Regions from separate parts of the Kitasatospora sp. NPDC058965 genome, predicted to be linked through region 1. Evidence: riboswitches for the same ligand, from Rfam matches in the RefSeq annotation. Region 1 holds a riboswitch; each other region holds the start of a gene.
What was found. Region 1 has a riboswitch for cyclic di-AMP ahead of ACFW1A_RS36785 (transglycosylase family protein). Riboswitches for the same ligand answer to the same signal wherever they lie in the genome.
Positions count from the first base shown of each region.

Region 2: linked by a shared signal. The riboswitch ahead of ACFW1A_RS17340 (hypothetical protein) and the one ahead of ACFW1A_RS36785 (transglycosylase family protein) in region 1 are both predicted to bind cyclic di-AMP.
Region 3: linked by a shared signal. The riboswitch ahead of ACFW1A_RS10720 (M23 family metallopeptidase) and the one ahead of ACFW1A_RS36785 (transglycosylase family protein) in region 1 are both predicted to bind cyclic di-AMP.

Region 1 is NZ_JBHYKG010000399.1:56-3,898, forward strand. It holds gene ACFW1A_RS36785 (transglycosylase family protein) at 219-1,418, opposite strand; cyclic di-AMP (ydaO/yuaA leader) riboswitch at 1,426-1,584, opposite strand; gene ACFW1A_RS36790 (sirohydrochlorin chelatase) at 2,209-3,186, opposite strand; gene ACFW1A_RS36795 (DUF397 domain-containing protein) at 3,651-3,843, shown strand, end outside.
Region 2 is NZ_JBHYKG010000090.1:18,602-22,444, reverse strand. It holds gene aceB (malate synthase A) at 1-215, opposite strand, end outside; gene ACFW1A_RS17350 (IclR family transcriptional regulator) at 444-1,184, shown strand; gene ACFW1A_RS17345 (hypothetical protein) at 1,210-1,668, shown strand; gene ACFW1A_RS17340 (hypothetical protein) at 1,685-2,890, opposite strand; cyclic di-AMP (ydaO/yuaA leader) riboswitch at 2,894-3,064, opposite strand; gene ACFW1A_RS17335 (response regulator transcription factor) at 3,198-3,843, opposite strand, start outside.
Region 3 is NZ_JBHYKG010000045.1:22,120-25,962, forward strand. It holds gene ACFW1A_RS10700 (hypothetical protein) at 1-77, opposite strand, end outside; gene ACFW1A_RS10705 (TetR/AcrR family transcriptional regulator) at 152-730, opposite strand; gene ACFW1A_RS10710 (alpha/beta fold hydrolase) at 730-1,557, opposite strand; gene ACFW1A_RS10715 (YiaA/YiaB family inner membrane protein) at 1,663-1,950, opposite strand; cyclic di-AMP (ydaO/yuaA leader) riboswitch at 2,117-2,276, shown strand; gene ACFW1A_RS10720 (M23 family metallopeptidase) at 2,288-3,124, shown strand; gene ACFW1A_RS10725 (hypothetical protein) at 3,114-3,843, opposite strand, start outside.

The DNA of each region.
Region 1 (3,843 bases):
GAAGCGCTCAATGCTGGTGGCCCGGTGAACGGGGTCGGCGGGCCAGTGCCGGCCTGTCTGCGTGCCCGTCAGGCCGCCCGTGAGCCCGTACGAGCGGAGCCCCGGCCCCCGGCCCCGCCTGCGGGTTGCGCGGGCCAGCCGACGGCGTGCGAACGCCCGTAGGCCGCTCCCCGGGAGAGGTGGGGGAGCGGCCTACGGGCGCGACTGGCGAGCGGGGATCAGACCCGGCCGGCGAAGTCCGGGGTGTAGTTCGCGATGGTCTCGTACTTCACGCCCGCGCTCGGGTTGGCGGCCTCGACGTACTTGCCGCCACCGATGTACAGGCCCACGTGGTACACGCCCGAGGCGCTGCCGTTGTTGGACCAGAAGAGCAGGTCGCCCGGCTGCAGGTTGTTCAGCGAGACCCGGGTGGTGGCCGCGGCCTGGTCGGCGGCGACGCGCGGGATGGAGATGCCCGCGTTGGCCATCGCGGCCTGGGTCAGGCCGGAGCAGTCCCAGCCGCCGTTGCCGGTGCCGCCCCAGATGTACGCCTGGCCGACCTTGGACTCGGCGAAGGAGATCGCCGCGGCGAACGCGCCGGAGGCCGGCTGCGCGGCAGCGGTGGCGCTGGTGGTGCGGACCGACGGGGCGGACGGGGTGGTCGCCGGGGCGTCGGTGCTGTCGTCGTTGCCGGCCGGCGCGGCCGGGGCCGGGGTGGCGACCGAGACGGTGCCCAGGACCAGCTGCTGGCCCGGGTAGATCCAGTCCGGACCCTGGGGCAGCGCGGCCTTGTTCAGGTCGTACAGCTTCTGCCAGCCGCCGTCCACGTGGTGGCTCTGCGCGATGGTGGACAGCCAGTCACCCTGGACCACGGTGTAGGTCTCGGTCTTGGTGGTGGTGGCCGGCTGGGCGGCCGGGGCCGCGTCCTGCGAGGCGGTGTGGCGGCGGTCCGAGTGGCTCTGGGCGGTGCCCTGCCAGGACTGCGAGCCGCTGTTCTGGGACTGCTGGGCCGGCTGGGCCTGCTGCTGGGCCGGGGCGCTGGTGTCGACCTGCGGGGCGGCGCCGCCGCGGGTCAGGCCCGCCTCGACGGAGCAGACCGGCCAGGCGCCGGGGCCCTGGTCGGCGAGGACCTTCTCGGCCACCGCGATCTGCTGGTCCTTGGTGGCCAGGTTCGCCTCGGAGGCGTACTGGTGGCCGCCGTAGGCCGCCCAGGTGGAGGAGGTGAACTGCAGGCCGCCGTAGAAGCCGTTGCCGGTGTTGATCGACCAGTTGTTGGTCGACTCGCAGGCGGCGACCTTGTCCCAGACCGAGACGGGGGCGGCGGAAGCGGTGGTGGCGGTGATGCACGGCAGCGCCAGGCCGAGGCCGAGCAGACCGGTGGCGGCGATCGCACGCTTGGCGTTGCGAGCGGGACGGTTCGTTGCGGTCGTGGGCAGCATGAAGACGCGTTCCTCTCCTACGCCTGCGAGGTGAGCTGTCGGATTCGGGCTGGAGTTGCCCGGCCGTGCTGAGCACGGCTTCACCCCTAGCCCGGTGCTCCGGTCGATGACCGGCGCCCGGGCGGCTTACCTGGTTCCCCCGCTCCTGCCGTGGTGCGTTTTCGCGCTGCCAGCAGTGCCGGTGGCAGGACTCGGCGTCCGGCCCGCTGGGTCCGTGTGACCACGAACGGGGAGCACGTTAGACAGGCATAAGTTGATTCCGCAAACAGCTGTGAGCGCGGTCACACGGGCTTCACTAACCTCACAAGATCGAGGATCATGCACAGCTGATGCACCGTCGCCGAACGCATGGGCAAGTGCCCCCACCTGCCGTGCAGTTGCCGCCGTTTCAGGGTGACGGGCCGTCGGCCCGAGGGGCCTTCACAAAGCCTTCACGACGTCCGTTTCCGGGCCCGCCGAGGCCCTGTCGGGGTCCGCCCCGGGGGTGCAGTTACCGTTTCGAGACCAAAGTCGACTCGCCCTCAGATGTCCGTTTTGCCCCCGGGTTGGCACTCCGTCAGCACCCGCAGGCCCGCTCTGCCGGCCTGGGTCGGCACCCGTCGGCCCGCCCTGCCGGCGCGCGTCGGCACCCGTCGGCCCTGTCCCGTCGGCCCCGTCCCGTCGGCCCTGTCCCGTCGGTCCGCCCTGCCGGCACCCGTCGGTCCGGCCCGGACCGGGCGGCCGGGAACGACGCAGGCCCCGCGGCCGCCCAGGGGCGGCCACGGGGCCTGCGGGGTCCGTCAGTGGTGGATCAGGCCTGCTCGGCCGCCTCCGCCTGCTCGACGGCCTGCTCCGGCTCCTCCTCCAGCGGCGGCGGCAGCAGGGCCGGCAGCACGGCGAGGTACGTCGAGGCGGCCAGCTGACCCACCGTGGGGTAGGCGCCGACCGGGGCCGCGCTCGGGCAGCCGGTCTCCTCGGTGGCGGCCAGCAGCAGCTCGGCCGAGACCTCGGGGCCGATCACCAGCGGGGCCAGCGCCGGGCGCTGCGCACCGGTGGCGCGCAGGTGCTCGACGGCGGCGGCCACCGAGCCGGGCACGTCCAGGGCGGCGGCGACCACCGGGACGGCCAGGCGGGCGGCGAGCAGCACGCCGGTGATCCCGGCGGCCGCCGCCGCGTCCTCGCCGCCGGCCGTGGTCAGCACGACGCCGTCGGCGGCGGTGGCGATGGCGAACAGGCGGGCCCGGTCGGCGCGGGCCAGCCCGGCCTCGGACAGCCGGACGTGGACCGCCTCGGCCAGCAGCGGGTGCGGGCCGAGCGGGTCGGTGACCACGGCGCCGGCCTGGGCGGCCAGCTGCTGCAGGTGGCCGACGTAGGCGTGCGGGCCGGGCAGCAGCGGCACCAGCACCGGTGCCGGCAGGCCGGCCTCGGCGGCGGCGACCAGCAGTTCCTCGACGGTCGGGCGGGGGCGATCGGTGACCGGCGAGTACTCGACCGGCTCGCCGGCCTCGCCCTCGGCCCGGTCGGCGGCGTCGGTGGCGGCCTCCGTGCTCGCGGCGCTGCGCAGCCAGCCGGCCACGACCTCGATGCCCGGCTGCTCGCCGCGGATCACCGAGACCAGCTCGTCCACCACGGCGACCGTCTCCGGCGTCGCCTCGGCGGGGACGGCGAGCACCAGCGTCGGGGCGCCGACCGGCACCTCGGGGCGCTCGGGGCGGCGGTGGCGCCCCCGTGCACGGGAGCCGGGCGTGCGGACGGGCAGCGGGGCGCCCGGGATGGCTGCAGTGCTCATGGCGCAGAATCGTAGGACATGGCCGCGATCACTCCGCATCCGGCTGCCGCTCACGGCCTCCGAGCCGGACAAGTCGGCCGAATTCCGGCAGTTCCTCGACCCGGCCGGGCAGATGTGACGGAGTGTGAGGGTCTCGCTGCGAAGTTGATCACGAGTCCTCACTGTCAACGGGTTGAACCGGCCAGGCTCGTTGTGCGTCCAACCCACCAGCGGTGACGGTCGCCCAGCTGATTCGCCCTCATCTGTCCCGTTCTGCCCGGCAGCAGACCCCTCCCAGGGGGCACTCTGTCACCTCGGGTACAAGTGCGTGCACGCGCAAAATCACATGCCGATGCACGTGCATTAGCGTTATCATTACGACAAGTAAGGCATTCGCGCTGCCCATACGAGCCGGAGGCGGCCGGCGGTCGGAGCGGACGAGCGCCGAGCGGTTCGATCACTCCAGCGCTCTCTGGGAGATTCCTATGCACCACACGTACAACGGCATGGCGGCCAGCGACCTGGAGGGCGTGGTCTGGCAGAAGAGCCGGCACAGCAACTCCAAGGGCAACTGCGTGGAGTTCGCCGCCCTCCCCGGGGGCGCCGTCGCCATGCGCAACTCCCGCTTCCCGGACGGCCCGGCACTCGTCTACACCCGGGACGAGATCGAGGCCATGC
Region 2 (3,843 bases), on a different contig from region 1:
CGGGCGTGGCGGCGGGCGAGCAGTTCCTGGCGGCGGCCCTCGAAGGCCCGGTGGAGGCCGACCACGAAGGAGACCGCCTGCGGGGTGAGCACCTCCTCCGACCGGGGAACGCGCGGACCGGCCAGGGTGACGACCGGAGCGGTGGCGGCGCCCGGGGAAGCCCCCGGCCGAGAGCTGGCAGATCCCTGGCTGGAAGGTCCCTGGTCTGTAGCCATGGGGTGGACACTCCTTGGACGGTTGAACTCTGTAGGGAGCCGCGGTGGCGGCTTCCCTCGGTACCGACCCACCTACTGGCGAGTTGGATTCTGTAAGGTGGAGAGTAGTTTCCGCGATACAGAATTTCAACGGTTTGTTGAGTGGATCGCCGGGACTCTACTCCTCCCCCGACAGCGAAGGGAACGCCGGTGGCCAGCTCCCCCGCCCCCGACCGAAGCAGTGGCAGCGTGCAGTCCGTCGAGCGCGCCTTCCAGCTGCTGGAGGCCCTCGCCGACGCCGGCGGCGTGGCCACCCTCAGCGAACTCTGCAGCAGCTCGGGCCTGCCGATGCCGACCATCCACCGTCTGGTTCGTACCCTCGCACAGCAGGGTTACGTACGCCAGGACACCGCGCGGCGCTACACGTTGGGCCCGCGGCTGATCCGGCTGGGCGAGACCGCTGGCCGACTGCTCGGCAACTGGGCCCGGCCGTACCTGGCCGAGCTGATGGAGGCCACCGGGGAGACCGCCAACCTGGCCGTGCTGGAGGGCGGCGAGGTGGTCTACGTGGGCCAGGTGCAGTCGCGGCGCTCGATGCGGATGTTCACCGAGGTCGGCCGCCGGGTGCAGCCGCACTGCACCGGGGTCGGCAAGGCGCTGCTCGCCCAGCTGCCCGAGGACGAGGCGCGCGGCGTGCTGGGCACCCAACCGCTGCCCGCGCACACCGAGTTCACCGTCACCGACGTGGACCGGCTGTTCGCCCAACTGGCCCACGCCCGCGAGGTCGGCTACGTGGTGGACGACCAGGAGCAGGAGATCGGGGTGCGCTGCATCGCGGTGGCCGTGCCGGGCGCGCCCACCCCGACGGCGCTCTCCGTGTCCGGCCCCGAGGCGCGGATCCGGGCACTGGAGGAGCAGGCCGGGGGCGCCGGCCTGGTGGCGGTGATGCGGGAGATCTCCCAGCGCCTCGGCGAGGCGCTCGCGGCCTGAGCGCGCCGGTGCCTAACCTCGCACCATGAGGCGAACCTGGCTGCTCGTACTGCCGCTGGTCGGCGCACTGGCTCTGGCAACTCCGGCGGCGGCCGCCCCGCGGGCGGGCGGGGCCGACCTCTTCGTGGTCCCGCTGGACCCGGATCCGGTGGCCCCCGGCGGCACCACCACGGTGCACGCCTTCGTGGCCAACCACGGCCCGGGGCCGGCCGGGGAGTTCACCGTGACCGTCCGGGTCCCGGCCGGCGCGGCGGCGGTCGGACCGTACTTCCCCGAGAACTGCCGGGCGGAGGCGGGCGGGCACCTGGTGCACTGCACCTTCGGCGCCGGCCTGCCCCCGCTGCGCTCCGCGACCGCGCTGATCCCGGTCCGGGTGTCCGACGGGGCGTCAGGAACCCTGCGCGGCGGGCGGGTCACGGTGCACACGGCAGCCGACCCGGACCGGTCGAACGACTCCGCGTCCTACCTGATCCGGGTCGGCTGACCGGGACGGCGCTCCGTCAGCGGTAGACGCGGACGTAGTCGGCCGCGAAGCTGATCGGCGCGGAGCCGACCGGGCCCGGGTGGTACTGGCCGGCGGTGACCGACAGGTTGAGGATCAGGTTGGCCGACCAGTTGGCGCCGACCCCGGTGCCGTCGGAGAACACCTTGACCCCGTTGACGTACCAGTCCACCGAGGTGGCCCCGTAGTAGGTGCCGATGGTCACCCACTGGCCGGCCTTCACCGCGGAGGCGTCGGTGTAGTACTTCACCGCGGAGTTGACGTGGTTGGTCAGCTCCAGCAGGTTCGGGTTGTCCGGGTGGTACTCGAACGAGTCGATCTCGTTGCCGCCGTTCTGCCAGGTCCACAGCGCCGGCCAGGCACCGCTGCCGGTCGGCAGCTGGACCCGGGTCTCGGCGTAGTCGCCGGTCTTCACCTTGAAGTTCCCGCTGGTGCCCTCGGTGGTCAGCAGGCCGGTGGTCCAGGCCTGCTTGCCGTTCTCCAGGGTGTGGCTGGACGGCTGGGCGGTGAAGGTGGCGGTGCCGCCCGCGACCTTGACGTCGGACGGGTCGATCCAGTCGAGCTTGTTGTCGTCCGGGTTGTGGGTCCCGTACTTGTAGGCACTGCTGGTGCTCGTGTTCCACCGGCTGCTGTCGAGCGGGCCGTTGAACTCGTCCGACCAGGTCAGCGACTTGCCGGCCACCGGCGCCGCGGGCGCCGGGGTCGGGGTGGGCGCGGGGGTCGGGGTCGGCTGCGGCGCGGGGGCCGGTGCCGGGGTCGAGGCCGACCCGCCGACCGTCAGCTGCTTGCTCGGCAGGTTGTGCCAGGCGCCGCCCTGGTCCTGGTAGTAGCCGAACACGGTGTACGTGCCGGCCGGGAAGCTGCGGCTGCCGGTGGTCATCGTGGTGGTCCACGGGCAGAGCTGGACGTTGCTGTGCGACCCCGGGAAGTCCAGGTTGTTGCCGGCCGCGTCCCGGACGCCGACGCCCAGGGTCTGCACGGTGAAGCAGGAGCCGGCGTGCACGGACAGCTGGGCGGTGGTGGCGGCACCGGCGGTGGCGGTGGTGGGGGTCAGCACGTCCTGGCTGACGGTCGGCGTGGCCGCCGGGCCGGGCCGGGCGGTGCCCCAGGACCAGGCCTGGGCCTGGCCGACCATCGGGACGGCGAGCAGGGCGAGCGAGCCGGCGACGACCCCGAGGCGGGCGGGCGTGGCAGAGCGGATCATGAGCGGTCCTCTTGCGACGCCTTCGGAGTTAGCTGTCGGGTTCGGACCGCAAGATGGCCCGGCCGTGGGTGCACGGCTTCACCCCGAGCCGGGCCCACGCCCGCGAACGGCGAGGGAGGGCACGGCGAAGAGCTGTGGGTCCCCCGCTCCTGCCTGTACCGGTGCTGTGGGAGCCGACCGCCGGGCAGGCAGGACTCGGCGTCCCGGCGGCTGGGCCCGCCGATGCGGCGGACAGCCTGCAGGCTAGGCAGATGAGAAGATCGTCATCAACGCGATCTGGCTCACACCGGCCCGGAACCGGCCCGGATCAGCGCCCACCGGCCCGCCAGCGGGCGGCCGCGGCCACCCGGCTGTGCACCTGCAGCTTGGCGTAGGCGTGCTCCAGGTGCTTGTCCACGGTGCGGGCGGAGACCGCCAGCCGGTGTCCGATCTGACGGTCGGTCAGCCCCTCGGCCAGCAGCTCCAGCACCGCCGCCTCACGCTGCGTCAACTGCCCCGGCGGGGGCGGCGGCGGGGGCGGGGACAGCCGGTCCAGCGCGTGGCTGAGGCGGGCCCGCAGCAGGGCCGCCGAGTCCAGGTCGGCGTCGGTGAAGTCGCTGCCGGACCGGTGCACCACCATGGCCACCGTGCGCCGCCCGGCCGGCGCCCACCCGGCCGGGAAGGCCATCGCCAGCTGGTGCTCGGCGCCCGCCGCGCGCAGCGCCTCCCGGTAGGTGCCGAGCCGGTGGTAGTCGGTCAGCGACTGCAGGTCCGAGCGGCGCACCGGGACCCCGGGGCCGGTCACGTCCGTGTGCCGGAAGAGCGGGTCGGCCGCCGCGTTCCGGTAGAAGCCGGCCAGTGCCGCCGGACCGAACAGCCCCTGCGGGGTGTGCAGCGGAACACGCCCCGCCGGGGTGCGGACCGCCCAGGTCAGCCCGTCACCGGGCACGGTGCGCAGCAGCAGCGGGAACAGC
Region 3 (3,843 bases), on a different contig from region 1:
GTGGCGGCCGGTGCGGCGCGCCCGGCGCGCTGGCGCGGGATCGCGGCGGTGCCCGGCGCGGTGCTCGGCTTCGTCATGCGGCCCTCCAGCGGCTCAGCGGTCCATCGACCGCATCCTGTCCGACGACCGGCCCGGCCCGCCAGGGGCTGGGTCACACCCGGCCGGTCGGCCAGTCGCGCAGCCCGGCGGTGAGCACCGCGATCATGCGCTCCTGGGTCACCGACAACTGCTCGCTCAGCTGGAAGGCTCCCCCGATGGTGAGGGCGGCGAACCCGTGCGCCAGCGCGCGCACGGTGCGGGTCGCGTGCACCGCCTCGGAGTCCTCGATCCCGTACCCCTCCAGCACCTGGAAGATCGCCCCGACCAGGGCGGTGGCGGCCCCGAGCAGTTCGTCGTCGGCGGCCGAGGGGGCCTGCGGCAGTGCGGCGTAGCGGCGCGGGTGCTCCAGTGCGAAGCCGTGGTAGGCCCGCAGCAGCGCCTCCACCGCGGCGTCGCCGGTCAGTCCGTCGGTCGCCGACCGCAGCCGGGCGGCCAAGTCCTTGGTGACCCGGATCGCGATCAGCCGGCGCAGTCCGGCCAGGCCGCCGGGCACGTGCTTGTAGAGCGAGGGGGCGGCCACCCCGGCCAGCTGGGCCACGCCGGCCAGGGTGAGGGCGTCGGGGCCCTCCGCGTCGATCAGCGCGAGCGCGTGGTCGACCACGGCGTCGGGGTTGAGTCCGGCTCGGGGCATCAGGCCACCTCGGTGAGGAACGGGAGCACGGCGTCGGCGACGGCCTGCGGGGACTGGGCGTGGGGGTAGTGGCCGGCGCCCTGGATCATCACCTTACGGCCGTTCAGCGCCTTGACCTGACGGTCCGCCACCAGCTCCGGGTCGGGGAAGTCGGGGTCCTTGCTGCCCATCAGCACCAGGGTCGGCACCTCGACGCCCTCGCACCAGCCCTCCGGCGCGGCGTTGCCGCCGACCTGGCCGCGGGTGGCCCGCTTGCGGCCCGGGGTGCGCAGCGCCGCCACCAGGCCGGCGTTGTAGGCGGCGATCTCCTCGGTCGCGCCGCCCGGGTAGGCCATCTTGTTCAGGTAGTAGCCCCACACCTTCGGGGAGGCGAGCAGCGCCGCGCCCAGCAGGCGGAGCATCGCGAGGCCCAGCACGGTCGGCGGCACGTTCTCGACGAACGCGTCGATCAGCACCAGGCCGGCCACCCGCTCGGGGGCCAGGGCCGCCGCCTTGACGATGCTGGCGCCGGTGTAGGAGTTGCCGGCCAGCACGGCCTGCTCGACGCCCAGGTGGTCCAGCAGGGCCAGCGCGTCGTGGGCGGCGGCGGCCGGGCTGTAGTCGTCCCAGTCGATCGAGGACTCGCCGAAGCCGCGCAGGTCCATGGTGATCACCCGGCGGCCGGCGGCGACGAGCAGCGGGCGCAGGTGCCGGTAGGAGGCCCGGGAGTCGAGCATGCCGGGGAGCAGCAGGACCGGGTGGCCGGTGCCCTCGACCGTGTCGTCGAAGGCGATGGTGCCGCCGGGGAGCTGCAGGTACTGGGTCTGCGGGGCGGTGAGCGTGTGCACGGCTTCCTCCTGGACTGACGGACCTTCGGCGGTGCCGGCCGCTGCCGACATCCACAAAGCTATGGCTAATAGCCTTAGCCGTCAAGTCCCTCGGGCGGCCCGGGCCTAGCCGTCGACCCGGAACGGGTCGTGCTCGGCCAGCAGCCGCTCCAGCCGGGCCTGGTCGACCCGGTTCACCAGCTCGCCGGTTTCCTGGCGGTCCCGGATCACCTTGGCGAGGGTGAAGGCGGAGGTGACCGTGTAGAGCAGGCCGAGCGCCAGGAAGGCCCGCATCCAGGCGCTGACCGGCAGGTAGGCGATGCCCAGCGCGAGGCCGCCGGCGGCGAGCGCGAAGGAGAGGACCGCCTGCACGTAGTAGGCCGAGGTGGTTCTCGGCAACACTGGAGAAGTCATGCCTGAAGAATCGCCAACTCCGGCCCTCGGCACCTGAGTACGTGTACTCAACCGGACACTCAAGGTGAGGCTGCGACAATCCCGCGGGGAGCGCTTGGAATCGCGGGCCTCTGGGATTAAATTTCAATAACGCAGCGCGGTCGGCAACGCCGTACCCAGACGGCACCGTGCGCCGTCGCCTAATCCGCAGGGCCGTCCGAAGGGCGGCCCGGGAGCCGGGGAACCACCGTTCCTTGGGGTGAATCGGACCGGCCCGCACCGGTCCGTAGGAGACCTTCCTGCTCCGAACCCGTCAGCTAACCCGGTAGGCGAGACGGAAGGAAAGGAGCACGCCTCCGTGGCGTCGACGCACACCCCGGCCCTGCTCGACCACCCGGGCACCACCGACGAGAACTCCCGGCACCGGCTGCCGCGCCAGTCCCGCCCCGGTTCCCCGGTGCTCGGCGTGACCGCGATGGCCGCCGCGCTGGGCGCCACCACCGGCATCGGCGCCACCGCCGCCCAGGCCGCCGCGCCCGCGCCCGCCATGGTCGCCACCGAGGAGAGCGGCCCGCAGGGCGCCGACCCCGGCCTGGCCCTGGCCGCCCGGATCCAGCAGCAGGCCGACCAGCGCACCGCCGCCGAGGAGGCCGCCCGCTTGGAGGCCGCGCACGAGGCCGCCGCCAAGCGCGCCGCCCAGCAGCCCCAGCCGGCCCCGCCGGTCCGGTCCACCCCGGCCGTGCAGCCGCTGCAGGCCGTGCAGGTGGTCCAGCCGGTGCAGGCCGTCGCCCCGCAGTCCACCGACGCCCCGCTCGACCTGCAGGCCCCGCTGGCCGCCTGGACGCTGGCCGCCGCCGCCTCGCCGTGGGCCCAGCTGCAGACCGGCCTGGACCTGGCCGCCCCGGCCGGTGCCCCGGTGCTCGCGGTGGCCGGCGGCACCGTCAGCTCGGCCGGCTGGACCGGCGTGCACGGCTACCGGGTGATCCAGACCCTGCCCGACGGCACCGAGATCTGGTACTGCCAGCTCGCCTCGATCACCGTCCCGGCCGGCCCGGTGGCCGCCGGCGCGGAGCTCGGCCGGGTCGGCACCACCGGCAGCGCCACCCGCCCGCACCTGCACCTGGAGGTCCGTCCCGGCGGCGGCGCCCCGGTGGACCCGGCGCAGTGGCTGGCGGCCGGCGGGGTCACGCTGTAGCGTCCCCGTCCCACTCGGCCAGGTCGGGCAGCTCGACCAGGCCGCGGTCGATCACGTACTGGTCCACCTGGTCCCCGTCCGGCTCGGGGGCCAGGTCCCGGTACTCCGTCAGCAGCAGCTCGGGCAGGCCGGGGACGGTCCACTCGCCGAGCAGCCGCAGCGCCTCGGCCTGCACCGCCGCCTCGAAGGCCGGGTAGTCGCCGGCCAGCTCCTCGGGCATCGGCAGGCCGAGGGCGTTCAGTCCGGCCAGGTTGCGGTAGCTGCGCTGCATCAACCGGTTCTCCACCAGCAGCCGGCCGCCGTCGGTGGCCATCCCGATCGCCAGCAGCACGCCCTCGGTCCAGCCGGCCGCGCCCTCCGGCTGGTCCAGCCGGTCGAGGCCGGCCAGCAGCGCCAGCCGCTCCGGCTCCGCCAGTGCCCGGTAGCCGTCCAGGAAGGCCCGCACCGCGGCCGGGTCGGCGGTGTCCACCCCGTGCTGCCAGAGCAGCAGCGCGTACAGCCGCGGCCAGGTGAGCAGGTGCGGGCGGCGCAGCAGGTCGGCCAGCAGCTCGCCCTGCCACTGCGCCTCCTCGTGCAGCCGTTGCTGCCGCTTGGCGTTGAGCCGCTTGGCCGCCCGCTGGTGGTCGATCAGCAGCCGCACCGCCGCGCCGTAGGCCAGCGGGTCCTGGCCGGGGCCGGGTTGCACGTAGAGGTGGATCCGCTCGTACAGCAGCTCCTGC